Regions from separate parts of the Citrobacter sp. ANG330 genome, predicted to be linked through region 1. Evidence: predicted binding sites of a transcription regulator. Region 1 holds the regulator's gene; each other region holds the start of a gene.
The links. Region 1 encodes PurR, which represses purine synthesis genes. Its sites were predicted from a motif close to CANGCAAACGTTTGCNTG; they were not measured.

Region 1 (4,444 bases):
ACTACGCTCAGCGCATAGATAACTAGCAGCCAGGGCAGGAGCTGTTGACCCTGCCATTTTTGCAGTGCGGCGCGACAGCCGTAGCCACCCACCAGAAAAGCGATGGTCTGCGGCACATAGCTCAGTCCAATTACCGCCGGACTGTAGCCCATATCACTCAGAATAAATGGCGAACCGGTCAGCCATGCAAAGAAGCTGGCAGAACAGGCGGCGTAGATCAGGACGTTGCCACGGTACGCTTTTGCGCGCAGCAAGGTGGTGAAGGTCAGTTTGTCCTTGCTGTCGTCACGCGCCCGGGGGCTGGGTTTTAAAAACAGCGCAGGCACCATCAGCAGCAGCGTGATGAAAAATAGCGTGGCAAAGATCGCCTGCCAGGAAAGATGAGTCAGGATCCAGCTGCCTAATAAGGGCGCCAGTGCAGGGGACAGCCCGACCAGCGGCATTATCGTCGCGAAAATACGGTTAATTTTATGCGAAGGATAGTAATCAGTCACCAGCGCCTGCCAGATGACGGTCGCTGCACAGACACCCACCGCCTGAATAAAGCGCAGAACTAACAGGCCGGTTGCGCTTTCGACCCACAGCATACCCAGACTACCCAGGGCAAAGACAGACAGCCCCAGCAGCAGGATCGGTTTACGTCCGTAGCGATCTGAGAGCGGGCCCCACAGCAGTTGTGCGATGGCAAAACCCGCTAAAAACAGACTCAGGCTGGCGCTGACGGCAGATGCCGGTGTTTGCAGGTCAGATTGAATGGTGGCAAAAGCGGGCAAATACATGTCGGTCGCCAGAAAACCCAGCACGCTGAGTCCTGCCAGCCAGACTAAAAACCCTTTTCCAGGTTGCATAGTTGTTCTCTAATTTTTGATTAATCACACTGGCGCAGAGTGTAGGGAGTGAATTTCGGCTTGTGAAACGCTAATATTTGTTTATTGCATTCAAAAATTTTGTAGGCAGATTATGTGGTCAGAATATGCGCTGGAAGTGGTCGATGCCGTGGCGCGCAACGGGAGTTTCAGTTCCGCGGCCCAGGAGTTGCACCGGGTACCCTCGGCGGTCAGTTATACGGTTCGCCAGATGGAAGAGTGGCTGGCCGTCCCGCTTTTTGAACGCCGTCATCGTGATGTCGTGTTAACCCCGGCAGGCGCCTGGTTTTTGAAAGAAGGGCGTTCTGTCATCAAAAAAATGCAGATCACGCGCCAGCAGTGTCAGCAAATCGCCAATGGCTGGCGGGGGCAACTCCCCATCGCGGTGGATAACATCGTGCGCCCGGAACGCACGCGGCAATTGATCGTCGATTTCTATCGCCACTTTGATGACGTAGAGCTGCTGGTCTTTCAGGAAGTGTTCAATGGCGTCTGGGACGCGCTGTCAGATGGCAGGGTTGAACTCGCTATCGGTGCGACCCAGGCGATCCCGGTCGGCGGACGATATACCTTCCGCGATATGGGTAAACTGAGCTGGTGTTGTGTTGTTGCCAGCACACATCCACTGGCCGCCATGAGTGGACCCTTAAGCGATGATACGTTGCGCAACTGGCCGTCACTGGTGCTGGAAGATACTTCCCGCACTCTGCCGAAACGGGTGACCTGGCTGCTGGACAACCAGAAGCGGGTGGTGGTCCCGGATTGGGCATCCTCCGCAACCTGCATCAGCGCCGGACTTTGTATCGGCATGGTGCCGACACATTTTGCCAGGCCATATTTTAATAAAGGACAGTGGGTGGCGCTGAATCTGGAAAACCCCTTCCCGGATTCGGCCTGTTGCCTGACCTGGCAGCAGAACGATATGTCACCTGCGCTAATCTGGCTGCTGGATTATCTGGGAGATAGCGAAACGCTGAACAAAGAATGGTTGCGGGAGCCTGACGAGGCTCCCGCAGAAGAGGCTTAACGACGGTAATCGCGGAAGGGGCCATCGGCAACAGAGCGGCGCTCAACCAGACGCGGGTGAACTTCAATGGATTGTGACTCTTCACGTTTATTGACGATGCGGTCAAGCAACATGTTAAAGGCCGTCTCACCCAGTGAATCTTTCGGCTGGTGGATGGTGGTCAGAGCTGGCGTAAAGAAGCGGGCGTTGCGCACGTTGTCATAGCCTATCAGCGACACGTCCTGAGGGACGCGCAGACCCATTTCATCAGCGGCGCAAAGGGCACCCATTGCCATGACATCGCCACCGCAGAAAACCGCTGTCGGGCGATGCGCCTGTGACAGAATTTGCTGCATCGCACGGTAGCCGGATTCTGGTTCGAAGTCGCCTTGCACAATCCAGTTTTCAGGCACTTTAATCAGCGCTTCTTCCATCGCTTTCATAAAACCGGCCAGACGGCCTGCGCCGGTGTTGCGCTCCATCAGTCCCGGGATCACGCCAATTTCGCGATGTCCGCGTTCAATAAGGTAACGGCCAGCCATATAACCGCCCTCAAAGGCGTTATCAATCACGGTATCAGTGAAATCGGCTTTGGCCTCGCCCCAGTCCATCACAACCATCGGGATATGACGATACTCTTCCAGCATCGAGAGCAGAGGGGCGGGATATTCGGAACACATCACCAGCAGGCCATCCACGCGTTTTTGCGCCATCATGGACAGATAGGCACGTTGCTTTTCCAGGTTGTTCCAGACATTACCGAGGATCAGGGTATAGCCTTTCTGAAAGCAGTTTTTTTCAACTGCTTCAATAATTTCAGCAAAGTAGGGGGCTTCGCTGCTGGTCGCCAGCAACCCGATAGACTTGGTATGATTCACCTTCAGACTACGGGCTACCGCGCTGGGGGAATAGTGCAATTCTTTGATTGCCGCCCACACTGCATTGCGTGTTTCTTCAGCGACGAAACGCGTTTTGTTAATTACGTGTGATACGGTTGTAGTGGAAACGTTTGCGCGCTTCGCTACATCTTTAATTGTTGCCATTAAATCTCACTCCAGACCCAACCTGAACAGTCAAATATGCTAAGTAAACGTTTGCCTTTACTCATCCTGTGCGCAACGTCAGGGTTGCAGCATGCCGGGAAAACGCAACAGAGCATCAGGAAGGGGTCAATGGCCGGTACGCTAATCAAGTAAGCGTCGAATTTTGGCTGATCTTAACGAAAAGGGGAAGTATTAAAAGCACATATCACGCTAAATCGTGGGAGATTTTCGCACGCAAGTGTGCAAAAATGCGCTATATCACTTTTTGTGTGGGAATAAAAAGGAGAAAAGTTGATGAGCACCGATCTTAAATTTTCATTAGTAACTACGTTTATCGTTCTGGCTTTAATCGTTGCTGGCGGTCTGACAGCGGCACTGCATTGATTTCCCGTCGGGGGAGTCTCTGCTCCCTCGTCACTCCCGCCATATTGTTATTGAATCTGCAAAAGTCTTTTGTATTTTTGTTAACTTCTCTTTTTTTGTGATTGATGTCATGCTTTTGACTCTTAGTTACGCATCGCGCCTCGACGCGAAGAGCCGGAGTCATCACTGCATGAAAATTAATTATCCTTTACTGTCGCTGGCTATCGGCGCGTTCGGCATCGGTACGACCGAGTTTTCGCCAATGGGTCTGCTACCCGTCATCGCGCGTGGCGTCGATGTGTCTATTCCCGCAGCAGGTATGCTAATCAGCGCCTACGCTGTCGGTGTGATGGTCGGGGCACCGCTAATGACGCTGCTGTTGTCACATCGCGGACGTCGCAATGCGCTGATTTTTCTGATGGCTATCTTTACGCTTGGCAACGTGCTGTCGGCCATTTCCCCGGACTACACAACACTGATGCTGTCACGCATTTTGACCAGCCTTAACCACGGCGCGTTCTTTGGCCTGGGCTCCGTTGTGGCAGCCAGCGTGGTGCCGAAGCACAAGCAGGCCAGCGCGGTGGCGACCATGTTTATGGGGCTGACCATCGCCAATATTGGCGGCGTTCCGGCGGCAACCTGGCTGGGTGAGACCATCGGCTGGCGGATGTCGTTTATGGCAACGGCCGGTTTGGGCGTCATTTCGATGCTGAGTCTCTTTTTCTCGTTGCCGAAAGGTGGGGCTGGGGCACGTCCGGAGGTGAAAAAAGAGCTGGCGGTACTGATGCGTCCCCAGGTGCTTTCTGCTCTGCTTACCACGGTACTGGGGGCGGGGGCCATGTTTACGCTGTACACCTATATATCGCCAGTCCTGCAAAGCATCACTCATGCCACGCCGGCCTTTGTGACCGGAATGCTGGTTCTGATCGGCGTGGGCTTCTCCATAGGTAACTATTTGGGTGGCAAACTGGCCGATCGCTCGGTTAACGGTACGCTAAAGGGCTTCTTGCTGCTGCTGATGGTGATTATGCTGGCTATTCCCCTGTTGGCGCAGAATGAACTGGGCGCGGCGATAAGTATGGTGGTCTGGGGGGCAGCGACCTTCGCGGTGGTTCCTCCGCTGCAAATGCGCGTTATGCGTGTGGCTCACGAAGCACCGGGTTTGT
Region 2 (4,444 bases), on a different contig from region 1:
TTCCTTTCAGCTCCGCCGCGCCAATGTGCACTTTCGCACCGCTGACGCCGATGATCAGAATGACAGAGGTCAGGATCAGGTTCTGCGCTTTGTTGTAATCCACTTTCGATTCAATCAGCACGCGAATACCGGATGCCCCGATCACCCCGTACAGCAGCAATGACACCCCACCCATCACCGGCAGCGGAATGATCTGGATCGCCGCCGCCAGTTTACCAACGCAGGACAGCAGAATCGCGAAAATCGCCGCGCCGCCAATTACCCAGGTACTGTAAACACGGGTAATGGCCATGACGCCGATGTTCTCACCGTAGGTGGTGTTCGGCGTGGAACCAAAGAAGCCGGAAATCACCGTCGACAAGCCGTTGGCAAACATCGAGCGATGCAGGCCCGGGTCGCGAACCAGATCTTTTTTGACGATGTTCGCCGTCACCACCAGGTGACCGACGTGTTCGGCGATCACCACCAGCGCGGCAGGCAGGATGGTCAGAATGGCGAACCACTCAAAACGCGGGGTATAGAAAGTCGGCAGCGCAAACCAGTGTGCTTCGGCAATCGGTGTGGTATCGACCACGCCCATCGCAAACGACAGCGCATAACCCGCCAGTACCCCAATCAGGATCGGGATAATCGCAAGGAAGCCGCGGAACAGCACCGAGCCAAACACGGTCACCGCCAGCGTCACCATCGAGATAATGATGGTCTTCGAATCCGCAGATTGCCCTTCCGCAGGCAGCAGTCCGGCCATACCGGCGGCAACCCCTGCCAGTTCCAGACCGATAACGGCAACGATTGCGCCCATTGCCGCCGGAGGGAACATCACGTCCAGCCAGCCTGTACCGGCTTTCTTGACAATGAAAGAAACCAGGCAGAACAGCACGCCGCACATGATAAAGCCGCCCAGCGCTACTTCGTATCCCAGCGGCAGCAGCAGCAGAACCGGGGAGATAAACGCGAAGCTTGAACCTAAATAGGCAGGGATTTTTCCTTTACAGATAAAGAGATACAGCAAGGTCCCGATCCCGTTGAACAACAAAACGGTAGCCGGGTTGATATGAAACAGCACTGGCACCAGCACGGTTGCGCCAAACATGGCGAACAGATGCTGCAAACTAAGCGGGATTGTCTGTAAAAGCGGCGGTCTTTCACTCACCCCGATAGCACGGCGCGTCATAGTGTTTTCCTCTGAGTGTGTTTGTTATGAGTCGTTGAGTTGTTTTATTCAAAAAAAAGCCGACTCTTAAGTCGGCTATTGATTAGCGATTCACTTACTTAGTACCAAAAATCTTATCGCCGGCATCGCCCAGCCCCGGAATAATGTATCCGTGCTCGTTCAGGCCCTGGTCGATCGACGCGGTGTAGAGTTCCACATCCGGATGCGCTTTTTCCAGCGCGGCGATGCCTTCTGGCGCCGCCACCAGCACCAGCACTTTGATGCTGCTGCAGCCCGCTTTTTTCAGCAGATCGATGGTGGCGATAACGGAGCCCCCGGTCGCCAGCATCGGGTCGACGATAAGCGCCATGCGCTCGTCAATATTGGATACCAGCTTCTGGAAATAGGGGACCGGCTCCAGCGTCTCTTCGTTACGGTACATACCGACCACGCTGATACGTGCGCTGGGGACGTTTTCCAGCACGCCTTCCATCATGCCCAGACCGGCACGCAGGATAGGTACGACGGTAATTTTTTTGCCTTTGATTTGATCCACTTCGACCGGACCATTCCAGCCTTCAATGGTTACTTTTTCGGTTTCCAGGCCTGCAGTCGCTTCGTAGGTCAGCAGACTGCCTACTTCCGAGGCGAGTTCACGAAAGCGTTTGGTGCTGATATCGTTCTCACGCATCAGACCCAGCTTGTGTTTGACGAGTGGGTGTTTGACTTCCACGATCTTCATACTCTTCTCCTTTCCTCAGACGAGTGGCAACCACAAAAAAAATCGCCGGATTATACCGCTTTTCCTCTCTGGCGCAATATAACGTATGCATGACCTGGATCAAGCAAAGTGGTATACGTTTGGGTGATGAGTATAAAACACGCCCCGCATTCTGTGCGGGGCGTCGTACCAAGTGGCTGAAATCAGAGGGATTCACCGTTGCTTTTTATCACCTGCTGATACCAGGCGAATGATTTCTTACGGCTGCGAGCCAGTGTCCCACTGCCATCATTATTTTTATCAACGTAGATAAACCCGTAACGCTTTTTCATCTCTCCCGTTCCCGCAGAGACCAGATCGATACATCCCCACGGGGTATACCCCATCAGATCCACGCCATCCTCTTCCACTGCTTTTTTCATTTCGCGCAGATGGGCGGCCATATACTCAATACGATAGCTGTCGTCTACGGTGCCATCCGGTTGCTGAATATCAATCGCACCAAACCCATTCTCAACAATAAACAACGGCAACTGGTAGTGATCCCAGAACCAGTTCAGCGAATAGCGCAACCCTACCGGATCAATCTGCCACCCCCAGTCCGATTTCTGTACGTAGGGATTGGAGACCAGACTTTTGCTCTCGTCGTAATCGAGCTGCGGGTTATCGTCCGTCGCTTTGGTGACAAACGACATGTAGTAGCTGAAACCAATGTAATCGACGCAACCTTCGGAGAGGGCAACACGGTCTTCTTCCGTGATATCGAGGTCAAACTCGCGGCGCGCAAAATAATTGAGAATATGCTGCGGATATTTCCCCCGCACATGCACGTCGGTAAACCAGTAGCGACGGTGCATCGCATTCATCGCCATCATCATATCGTTTGGCGCACAGGTCAGTGGGTAGATGGGACACATAGCGATCATGCAGCCGATCTGCAATGCCGGGTTAATCTCTCGTGCCGCCTTTACCGCCAGCGCACTGGCAACCAGTTCATAATGCGCCGCCTGGTACATCACCGGTTCACGATCTTCACCTGGCTGATACTTCAGGCCGGAGTTTGTGAACGGCGCGAAATCCTCATGGTAATTGGCCTGGTTGTTGATCTCATTGAAGGTCATCCAGTACTTCACTTTGCCCTGATAGCGAGTAAAAACGACTTTTGCAAAGCGGACAAAAAAGTCGATCAGCTTGCGGTTGCGCCAGCCGCCATATTCTGTCACCAGGTGGTAGGGCATTTCGAAGTGCGACAGCGTAATAACAGGTTCAATTCCATACTTCAGGCATTCATCAAACAGATCGTCGTAAAATTGCAGCCCCGCCTCGTTTGGCTGCGTTTCATCCCCGAGTGGGAAAATGCGCGTCCAGGCAATGGACGTCCGGAAGCATTTAAAGCCCATTTCCGCAAAAAGCTTAATGTCCTCTTTGTAGCGGTGATAGAAATCGATCGCCTCGTGGTTAGGGTAGTTTTTGCCGGGCAGCACGCCATCGGTAATTTCTCGCGCCACGCCGTGAGCGCCCGCTGTCATCACGTCGGCAACGCTGATCCCTTTTCCGCCTTCCTGCCAGCCGCCCTCCAGCTGATGAGCGGCGACCGCCCCGCCCCACATGAAATTCGCGTTAAATCCAGACATAGTTTCCCTCGTTGATTTGTTATGACAAAACAGAAACCGGTTTCAGTATGATACTGAGCAATCCCGGCAATGCTTTCAAGGGTGAAACTGAATCCGGTTTCATTTTCGTGGTTCAGGTCATAAAAACGCCGCTCCGCGAAGAAAACGCAGGAAATTTCAACAGATAAAAACGGATGCATCGCAAACTCGCAAACGTTTGCTTTCCCTGTTAGAATTGCGCCGAATTTTACTTTTACCGTAAGAAAACGTGGGGAACCAGGCAGTGACCGATAAAACCTCTCTTAGCTACAAAGATGCCGGTGTTGATATTGACGCGGGTAATGCTCTGGTGGATCGAATCAAAGGCGTAGTGAAGAAAACTCGCCGCCCGGAAGTGATGGGTGGTCTGGGTGGCTTCGGTGCGCTGTGCGCATTGCCGCAAAAATATCGTGAACCCGTGCTGGTTTCCGGTACTGATGGCGTCGGGACAAAACTGCGTCTGGCGATGGATCTGAAACGTCACGATACCATCGGCATTGATCTCGTGGCGATGTGCGTTAACGACCTGGTGGTTCAGGGCGCTGAGCCGCTGTTTTTCCTCGACTATTACGCGACGGGCAAACTGGATGTGGATACCGCAGCCAGCGTCATTCAGGGTATCGCCGAAGGCTGCCTGCAATCCGGTTGCGCGTTGGTCGGCGGGGAAACCGCTGAAATGCCGGGGATGTACCACGGTGAAGATTATGACGTCGCCGGTTTCTGCGTCGGCGTGGTCGAAAAATCAGAAATTATCGACGGTTCCAAAGTCGCCGATGGCGATGTGCTGATTGCACTGGGTTCCAGCGGTCCGCACTCCAACGGCTACTCACTGGTACGTAAAATTGTCGAAGTCAGCGGTTGTGATCCGCAAACAACGGATCTGGAAGGCAAATCGCTGGCCGATCACCTGCTGGCGCC
Region 3 (4,444 bases), on a different contig from region 1:
AGCGGTTTGCCGATGGTCAGTTTGCTGCTGCTGTGTCTGGGACGGGTGATCCTCGGGATCGGTCAGAGTTTCGCCGGCACGGGGTCGACGTTGTGGGGCGTCGGTGTGGTGGGATCGCTGCATATCGGACGGGTGATTTCCTGGAACGGCATTGTCACCTACGGCGCGATGGCGATGGGGGCTCCGCTCGGCGTGCTGTGCTATCACTGGGCCGGGCTGCAGGGACTGGCACTGATTATCATGGGTATCGCGCTGTTGGCCATTTTGCTGGCGATCCCGCGACCCGCGGTGAAAGCCAGCAAAGGCAAGCCCCTGCCGTTTCGCGCCGTGCTTGGGCGTGTCTGGCTGTACGGCATGGCGCTGGCGCTGGGTTCTGCCGGATTTGGGGTGATTGCCACCTTTATCACCCTGTTTTATGAGGCGAAAGGCTGGGACGGCGCGGCGTTTGCGCTCACCCTGTTTAGCTGTGCGTTTGTCGGAACGCGTTTGCTGTTTCCCAACGGCATCAACCGTCTGGGCGGCCTGAACGTGGCAATGATTTGCTTTAGCGTGGAGATTGTCGGACTGCTGCTGGTGGGCGTGGCAATGATGCCGTGGATGGCAAAAATGGGTGTATTGCTGGCGGGAATGGGCTTTTCGCTGGTCTTCCCGGCGCTGGGCGTGGTGGCGGTCAAAGCCGTGCCGCAGCAGAATCAGGGCTCGGCGCTGGCGACGTATACGGTGTTTATGGATTTGTCGCTGGGAATAACCGGGCCATTGGCCGGGCTGGTAATGAGTTGGGCGGGCGTGTCGGTGATTTATCTGGCGGCGGCGGGGCTGGTGGCGATTGCGCTGCTGTTAACCTGGCGGTTAAAAAAACGGCCTCTGCAGGATTCGCCAGAGGCCGTCTCATCATCCTGACGGTTACTGAATATTCAGCGTATTGATGATGTTTTCTGCGGCCGTTTGCGCTTTCTGCTGGTCGTCAGCGGGCAGCGTAATTTGCAGGGTCAGCAGTTGGTTATCTACTTTACCCAGCACCACGGAAGAGTAAGCGGTCTGGCCTTTCGCCGAGATGATGCTGTCTAACTGTTGCAGCGTGTGGCCTTTCAGCTCGATGGATTTGTTGGTCACCACCTGCAACTGCGGGTCGCGGCTGCGCTGCTGATCTTCCAGACGTTTCGCCAGCACAGACAGCTCTTCACTGGTGTTATCACCGACAATGACGATGACCGCTTTCTGGCCAGTTGCGTCAGAGTAGACGTGCATATTGTTGGCCTGCGTACCCAGCTTACCGCTCTGGTCAGTCATATCCGCCGGCAGTGAGAAACTCAGTTTGCCATCCAGCAGAGAAACCGGCTGACCGGTTGCGTTACTTTCTGCCGCCGAGCCTTCTGTCGGCGCTTTCGTATCACTATTATCACAGGCCGCCAGCCCCATAACCAGCAGGCCAATACCGACATATTTAACCAGATTACGCATTGACTTCTTCCTTTCGATAAACGGCCATAACGGCGCATTCATTCATCTTATCACAACCCGGAAAAGGAACCTTTAGCTCAACTTGTCTGCATCGCCGGGATTTCAGATTTATCTGCCAGCTTTTTCAGCAACATATTCAGCAATACGCCGTACATCGGCAGGAAGAAAAGGATGCTGATCAGCACCTTGAAACAGTAATCGACGATGGCGATTTCCATCCAGTGTTCGGCCATAAACGCATCCGGGCTGCGCCAGAAGGCAATGAAGAAAAAGGCGAGGGTATCGCTGACGTTGCCAAACAGCGTCGAGGCGGTTGGCGCCAGCCACCAGCGGCGGTTCTGGCGCAGGCGGTTAAAAACGTGGACATCAAGAATTTGTCCCAGCGCATAGGCCATAAAGCTGGCGGTCGCGATACGGGCGACAAACAGATTGAAGTGCATCAGCGCACCGAATCCCTGCCAGGACCCCATATAGAACAGCGATGAAATCACATAGGAGATCAACAGCGCGGGGAGCATCACCGCAAAGATAATTCGACGAGCCAGCGGCGCGCCAAAAATGCGCACGGTCAGGTCGGTAGCAAGGAAAATAAACGGAAAGCTAAACGCGCCCCAGGTGGTGTGAAAACCAAAAATGGAGACCGGAAGTTGTACCAGATAGTTACTGGAGGTGATCACCAGCAGATGGAATAGCGATAGCCAGAACAACGCTTTTACGCGCTGCGAGTGTGTAAATGCATTCATGTTGTACCTTTTTAATTGATGATTGGGGTGAGGGAACCCAATTCGTGCTACACGCTATTTCACTTGCCATTTTGCTCTCGGGCAGTGCTCGCGCTCCTCACGTACTTCGTGTACGCTCCGGGCGCTGTGCGCTGGCCTCAAACAAACTGGCTGCGCCAATAACGCGTCTTCGTTTTTTCAGCCGCCGCATAATACTGCTTTGCGGTGGCATTGCAATGGCTATTTTTCACGCAATCGTTAACCTGATTGGCTTACAGTACAACAGAGCGTAAAATAGCGTCGTTTTTGAATGAACGAGACTACGATGAGCGATCTGTTTACCTCTCCCGACCATACTCTTGATGCCCTGGGGCTGCGCTGCCCGGAACCGGTAATGATGGTGCGTAAAACCGTACGCAACATGCAGACCGGCGAAACGCTGCTGATTGTGGCGGACGATCCGGCGACCACCCGCGACATTCCCGGCTTCTGTACTTTTATGGAGCATGAACTGGTGGCAAAAGAGACCGACACGTTGCCGTACCGCTATCTGGTGCGTAAAGGCCAGTAATCTTGTTTTGCCGGATGGCGCTAACGCTTATCCGGCCTACAAAAGAGGATGTGGCTCGTAGGCCGGATAAGGCAACGCCGCCATCCGGCAAAAACACGTTACCCTTTACGTAACAACCGCAGCGCGTTGGCGGTAACCAGCACCGTTGCCCCGGTATCCGCCAGCACGGCCAGCCACAGACCAGTCATCCCGAGCAGCGTGGTGACGAGAAAAATCCCTTTCAGCCCCAGCGCAATGGCGATGTTCTGACGAATATTGGCGTGGGTTGCGCGCGCCAGTTGAATCATCTGCACCAGCCCTGTGAGACGGTTATGCGTCAGTGCGGCATCCGCCGTTTCCAGCGCCACGTCGGTGCCGCTACCCATTGCGATACCAATGGCGGCGGCCTTCATCGCCGGCGCATCGTTGATGCCGTCACCCACCATCGCCAGCGGCGACTGTTGATTCAGCATGGTGACCGCCTTCACTTTATCTTCCGGCAGCAAGCCAGCCCTGAACTCAAGACCCAGTTCTCCGGCAATAGCCGCCGCCGCGCGTGGATTATCGCCGGTCAGAATCACACCCTTCACGCCCAGCGCGTTCAGTTCGCGGATGGCGGTGCGAGCATCGTCGCGCAGCGTATCCTGCAGGGCGATCACCCCGATTACCGTCTCGTTGCGCAGCACCACAACGACCGTTTGTCCGGCGCTTTCAAGCCGGTTAATCTCTCCGGCAAACGCCCCGGCAGGTCGTTTCCCGGCGGCGCAAATCAGCACGTTCTCGCCGTTCACCAGTGCTTCAATCCCTGACCCCACCAGCGCCCGTTGCCCCTCGGCTGAGGGGAGAGCCAGCCCTTTGGTTTGCGCTTCGCGCACAATGGCCTGCGCCAGCGGGTGCGTTGCGCCTTGCTCGACAGCCGCTGCCAGCGCCAGCAGTTCAGACTCACTGACGCCGGTAGCCGGATGAATCGCTGTGACGCGTGGTTTCCCGACGGTCAGCGTCCCGGTTTTATCAAAGGCGACCTGATTAATGCGCCCCAGTTGTTCCAGCGCTGCGCCGCCTTTAATCAAGGCTCCGCGACGGGCTGCCGCCGCCAGCCCGGACGTGATCGCCGCCGGCGTGGAGATCACCAGCGCACACGGACAGCCGATCAGCAGCAGCGTTAGCCCTTTATAAATCCACTCCTGCCAGGCACCAGCAAACAGCAGCGGCGGGACGAGCGTCACCAGCAGGGCGATGGCCATGATCGCCGGCGTATAAATTCGGCTGAAGCGATCGATAAAACGCTCGATTGGCGCACGGCGCTCCTCGGCCTCTTCGATTAACTTCAGAATGCGGTCAATCGCACTGGCGCCCGGTTCAGAGAGCACTTCCAGCGTGACGAGGCGGTCCACGCTGGTCGCCCCCGCCGGGACTTTTTCGCCGGTGGCGCGTTCCACTGGAATGGATTCTCCCGTCAACGCACTCTCATCAAAACTGGCAAAACCAGAGACCAGTTTACCGTCGGCGGGCAGACGTCCCCCGGCGGCGACTTCAATGATGTCACCCGGTCGCAGCGTGTTGATCGCCACCTCTTCGCGTACGCCGTCGCGCAGACGCGTCGCGGTTTCCGGTTTCAGCGCCATCAGCGCGCTGACCCCCTGGCGGGCGCGACTGGCGGCCCAGCCTTCGAGGCGTTCGCCAATCAGGAACAGCAGCAACACCATCGCCG
Region 4 (4,444 bases), on a different contig from region 1:
TCGACTTCGTTTTGCAACTGAACCGCTTTGGCGTCGTCGTTACGCAGGGAATCGAGGAAATCGAGATACTGCTGATCGACATCCTTTGTGACATATACGCCGTTAAACACGGAACATTCAAACTGCTGAATATCCGGGTTCTCAGCACGCACAGCCTCAATCAGATCGTCAAGATCCTGGAAGATAAGACCATCTGCGCCGATGATCTGGCGAATCTCATCGACTTCGCGACCATGCGCAATCAATTCATTGGCCGTCGGCATATCGATACCGTACACGTTGGGGAAGCGAATCTCCGGTGCCGCAGAAGCGAGATAGACTTTTTTCGCCCCGGCCTCACGTGCCATCTCAATAATCTGCTCTGAGGTGGTGCCGCGTACAATGGAATCATCCACCAGCAGAACGTTCTTATCGCGGAACTCTGCGCGGTTGGCATTCAGTTTACGACGAACGGACTTACGGCGCAGCTGCTGGCCGGGCATGATAAACGTACGACCGACGTAGCGGTTTTTCACAAACCCCTGACGGTACGGCTTACCGAGGATACGGGCAATTTCCAGCGCGATATCGCAGGAGGTTTCCGGAATCGGAATGACCACATCGATATCCAGATCTTCCCACTCGCGAGCAATTTTTTCGCCAAGCCTGGTCCCCATATTCACACGGGCGCTGTAGACGGAAATCTTGTCGATGAAGGAATCCGGACGCGCGAAGTAAACATACTCGAACAGGCACGGATTACTGACCGGGTTTTCGGCACACTGACGGGTGAACAGTTGCCCTTTCTCCGTGATATAAACCGCTTCGCCCGACGCAACGTCACGCAGGAATTCAAAGCCCAGAGTATCCAGCGCGACGCTTTCAGACGCCACCATATATTCGGTACGACCGTCGCCGATATCACGTTTACCCAGCACCAGCGGACGAATACCGTTCGGATCGCGAAAGGCCACCATCCCGTGACCGATAATCATCGCCACGCAGGCATACGCGCCGCGAATCTGGCGGTTGGTCGCGGCAATCGCGGCAAAAATATTGTCTGCTTCCAGGGGATAGTGGCGGAAGTTATCCAGTTCGCTGGCGAAGATATTGAGCAGAATCTCAGAATCTGAGGTGGTATTGATGTGGCGGCGCTTCTCTTCAAACAGCTTTTTACGCAGTTCGTGGGCATTGGTCAGGTTGCCATTGTGGGCAAGCGTGATGCCATACGGGGAATTGACGTAGAAAGGTTGAGCTTCTGAGGCGCTGGAGCTGCCAGCCGTTGGGTAACGCACATGACCGATGCCCATGTTGCCCTGCATACGCTGCATGTGGCGTGCTTCAAATACATCGCTCACCAGACCGTTTGCTTTACGTAAACGGAAGCAGTTGTTTGCATCGATAGTGATGATGCCAGCGGCATCCTGACCACGGTGCTGAAGCACTGTTAAGGCGTCATAAATCGACTGGTTAACCGGCATAACACCGGCGATACCGACAATACCGCACATACGTCTTTTCCTCGTTAAGCTACAACCCAACGCTTATGCTCTGGGCAAGAAACTTGACGAGCTTTGCAGATAGTCAAAGAACCATCTGATGATGAAACTGAACTCTGGGATCAACACTGACTTACTCCAGTCTTCACTTTTCGACAGATCGGTAAAGGTGTCGAGAAAGAACAGAATGGCAGCCACAATCAACACGCCGCGCAGAGCCCCGAAACAGACACCCAGAACCCGGTCAGTACCTGACAGACCGGTTTTCTCGACCAGTTGCCCTACCACGTAGTTCACAATGGCGCCGACAATAAGCGTCGCGATAAACAGCACCGCGATGGCAATCCCGTTTCGAACCAGTTCGTCTTCAAAGCCCGAAAACCAGACAGACAGGTAAGTGTAGTAATGGCTGGCGACAAAGAAAGCACAACCCCATGTCACCAACGATAACGCTTCACGAACAAAGCCACGGATCAGGCTAACCAGACAGGAAAAACCAATCACCGCGATAATGGCGTAATCAATCCAGACCATATGTGTCCCACGATTTTACGCCCTGTCGTCCTGTTCGGGGCGCATTCTAACAGAAAAAGAAAACGTTTGCGTAGGGATTTCCTTCCCGCGCGTAAATAAAAATGGCGCTGAAAAAAACTTCAACGCCATACGGTTTTATGCCTCTTCGGGCATTGCCGGACGCGGTACAAACACCTTATCCGGCCTACAAACAACTCGGTGCCAGGCCCGATAAGACGCCAGCGTCATCATCAGGCAACCCTCACTTAGTTCGGGCTGTACCCCATCACCACTCCGCTTAATCCGGAGATTTGCTGCAGCTCGCCGAGCGAGCCTTTCAGCTTGTCGCGTGAGGCATCCGGCCCCACGAGAATACGGGTTATTTTACCCTGTACTGGCGTTGACGGTGAAGTATATACCCGGAACCCCGCACTACGAAGCTTACCTACGATCTCATTGACCTTGTCGGCATTTTTCAGTGCACCGAGCTGCACAACGTAGGCTTTACCCGTCGGCGCCGGTTTCTCTTCCACCGCCGGTTTTGGCGCAGGAGCAGGCGTTGCCTCTACAGGCGGCTGTGGCTTCGGTTGCGGCTTCGGTTTTTCAACCGGTTTCGGTTTGGGTTGTTCTACCGGCGCTGGCGTCGTCTCAATCTCAGGATTATTCGCTGAGGCATAGCGTGATGGATCCAGCGACGGTGCCGCCGCATCACCTGCCCGCACCTCTTCCGCCGCCCCTTCCGGCGGCTGGGTCGGTAATGCCTGTGTAGCCGCTGGCATCATATCCGGTTCATCGCGATCGCCCGGTTTCGGCACCAGCGGGATCGCCGCAAATTCATCCTGATAATGTTTTTTCTGCCCGTCGAGCAGCCCGGGCAGCACAATCACTCCCAGCGCGACCAGCACAATCGTGCCGACTAAACGATTCTGAAACTTACTCGCCACCGATTCTCCCCGCGTCCATCACTTCCATGACATGTGCTACCGTGTGAAATGATCCACACACCAGTACGGTATCTTCCGGTCTCGCGTCTGCCAGAGCAGCCTGCCATGCCAGCGCGACACTGTCATAGACACTGCCGTTACCAAGATGTTCCAGCAGTTGTTCTGCCGTCGCGCCCCGTGGGCCTTCCAGCGGTGCACAATACCAGTCGTCGACCACGCTTTTCAACCAGGCCAACGTTCCCGCAATATCCTTATCATGTAGCATACCGATAACGGCAAGAACACGCCCCTTTTTCGGCAACATTTTCAGCCGCCCGGTCAGATATTCCGCCGCATGGGGATTATGCGCCACATCAAGGATCACGCGCGGCGACTCGCTCACAATCTGGAAACGTCCCGGCAAAATCGCCCGGGCGATACCGTCGCGGATCGCCTGCTCACTGATGTTCAGACCACTGGCGCGCAATGCCGCCAGTGCGGTTGCCGCATTAGGTTGCGGAACCTGTGGCAGCGGTAAATCGGTCAATGTGCCGTGACGATCGCTAAAGGACCAGCCCGTCTCCGTTACCGTAAACTGCCAGTCCACACCGCGACGCTGTAACAGCGCGCCTTTTTCCTGCGCGACATCCGCAATGGTATAAGGCATTTCCGGTTCACCGACGATTGCCGGCTTTTCCGCACGGAAGATACCGGCCTTTTCGCGGCCAATGCTTTCGCGATCCGGCCCCAGCCAGTCGGTATGATCCAGCGCAATACTGGTGATCACAGCAACATCGGCATCGACGATGTTTGTCGCGTCCAGTCGTCCACCCAACCCGACTTCCAGAATCACCACATCCAGTTGCGCCTGCTTAAACAGCCACAGCGCGGACAGGGTTCCGTATTCAAAGTAGGTCAGCGAGATATCCCCACGCGCCGCTTCGATCTCGGCAAAGGATTCAGTGTGCACCGCTTCCGGCAGTTCATTGCCCTTCACGCGCACACGCTCGGTATAGCGCACCAGATGCGGCGAGCTGTAAACCCCGACGTTATACCCGGCCGCCGTCAGCACTGCTTCCAGCGTCCGGCAGGTGGTGCCTTTGCCATTGGTTCCGGCGACGGTGAACACCACGGGCGCAGGTTTCAGAACGCCCAGTCGCGCAGCCACCTGGCTTACGCGCTCAAGGCCCAGATCGATCGTTTTCGCGTGGAGGTTTTCCAGATAAGAAAGCCACGAGGCCAGGGGCGACGTGGCTTTAGGAATACGTTTGTTATTCATGATGCCCGTAAAATCGTTACGTTGAGAAAAGCAAAAGGGCAGCGCCTGTGGCCCTGCCCTTTTCAGTTATCAGGCCTCGGGTTCCTGATCCGGCACCGGCGGCACCACCACGCCTTCACGCGGGGTATCCGGATTTGGCGCCGGCAGATTCATCAGCTTCGCCAGAATGCTCGCCAGTTTCAGGCGCATCTCCGGACGGCGGACAATCATATCAATCGCGCCCTTTTCGATCAGAAACTCACTGCGCTGGA

Region 2: the regulator PurR is predicted to act here: its motif matches at 2,004-2,021, upstream of upp (uracil phosphoribosyltransferase).
Region 3: the regulator PurR is predicted to act here: its motif matches at 2,432-2,449, upstream of tusA (sulfurtransferase TusA).
Region 4: the regulator PurR is predicted to act here: its motif matches at 2,068-2,085, upstream of cvpA (colicin V production protein).

Annotation. Positions count from the first base shown of each region.
Region 1 covers NZ_JASJUI010000002.1:70,036-74,479, reverse strand. Annotated here, with positions in the region: gene punC (purine nucleoside transporter PunC) at 1-848, opposite strand, end outside; gene punR (DNA-binding transcriptional activator PunR) at 961-1,893, shown strand; gene purR (HTH-type transcriptional repressor PurR) at 1,890-2,915, opposite strand; gene QNN88_RS06025 (YnhF family membrane protein) at 3,210-3,299, shown strand; gene QNN88_RS06020 (MFS transporter) at 3,409-4,444, shown strand, end outside.
Region 2 covers NZ_JASJUI010000001.1:1,036,604-1,041,047, forward strand. Annotated here, with positions in the region: gene uraA (uracil permease) at 1-1,174, opposite strand, end outside; gene upp (uracil phosphoribosyltransferase) at 1,269-1,895, opposite strand; gene QNN88_RS05170 (6-phospho-beta-glucosidase) at 2,078-3,508, opposite strand; gene purM (phosphoribosylformylglycinamidine cyclo-ligase) at 3,771-4,444, shown strand, end outside.
Region 3 covers NZ_JASJUI010000010.1:23,160-27,603, forward strand. Annotated here, with positions in the region: gene QNN88_RS18725 (MFS transporter) at 1-900, shown strand, start outside; gene QNN88_RS18730 (DcrB family lipoprotein) at 904-1,461, opposite strand; gene QNN88_RS18735 (7-cyano-7-deazaguanine/7-aminomethyl-7-deazaguanine transporter) at 1,539-2,204, opposite strand; gene tusA (sulfurtransferase TusA) at 2,509-2,754, shown strand; gene zntA (Zn(II)/Cd(II)/Pb(II) translocating P-type ATPase ZntA) at 2,853-4,444, opposite strand, start outside.
Region 4 covers NZ_JASJUI010000001.1:882,332-886,775, forward strand. Annotated here, with positions in the region: gene purF (amidophosphoribosyltransferase) at 1-1,490, opposite strand, end outside; gene cvpA (colicin V production protein) at 1,524-2,012, opposite strand; gene dedD (cell division protein DedD) at 2,258-2,935, opposite strand; gene folC (bifunctional tetrahydrofolate synthase/dihydrofolate synthase) at 2,925-4,193, opposite strand; gene accD (acetyl-CoA carboxylase, carboxyltransferase subunit beta) at 4,263-4,444, opposite strand, start outside.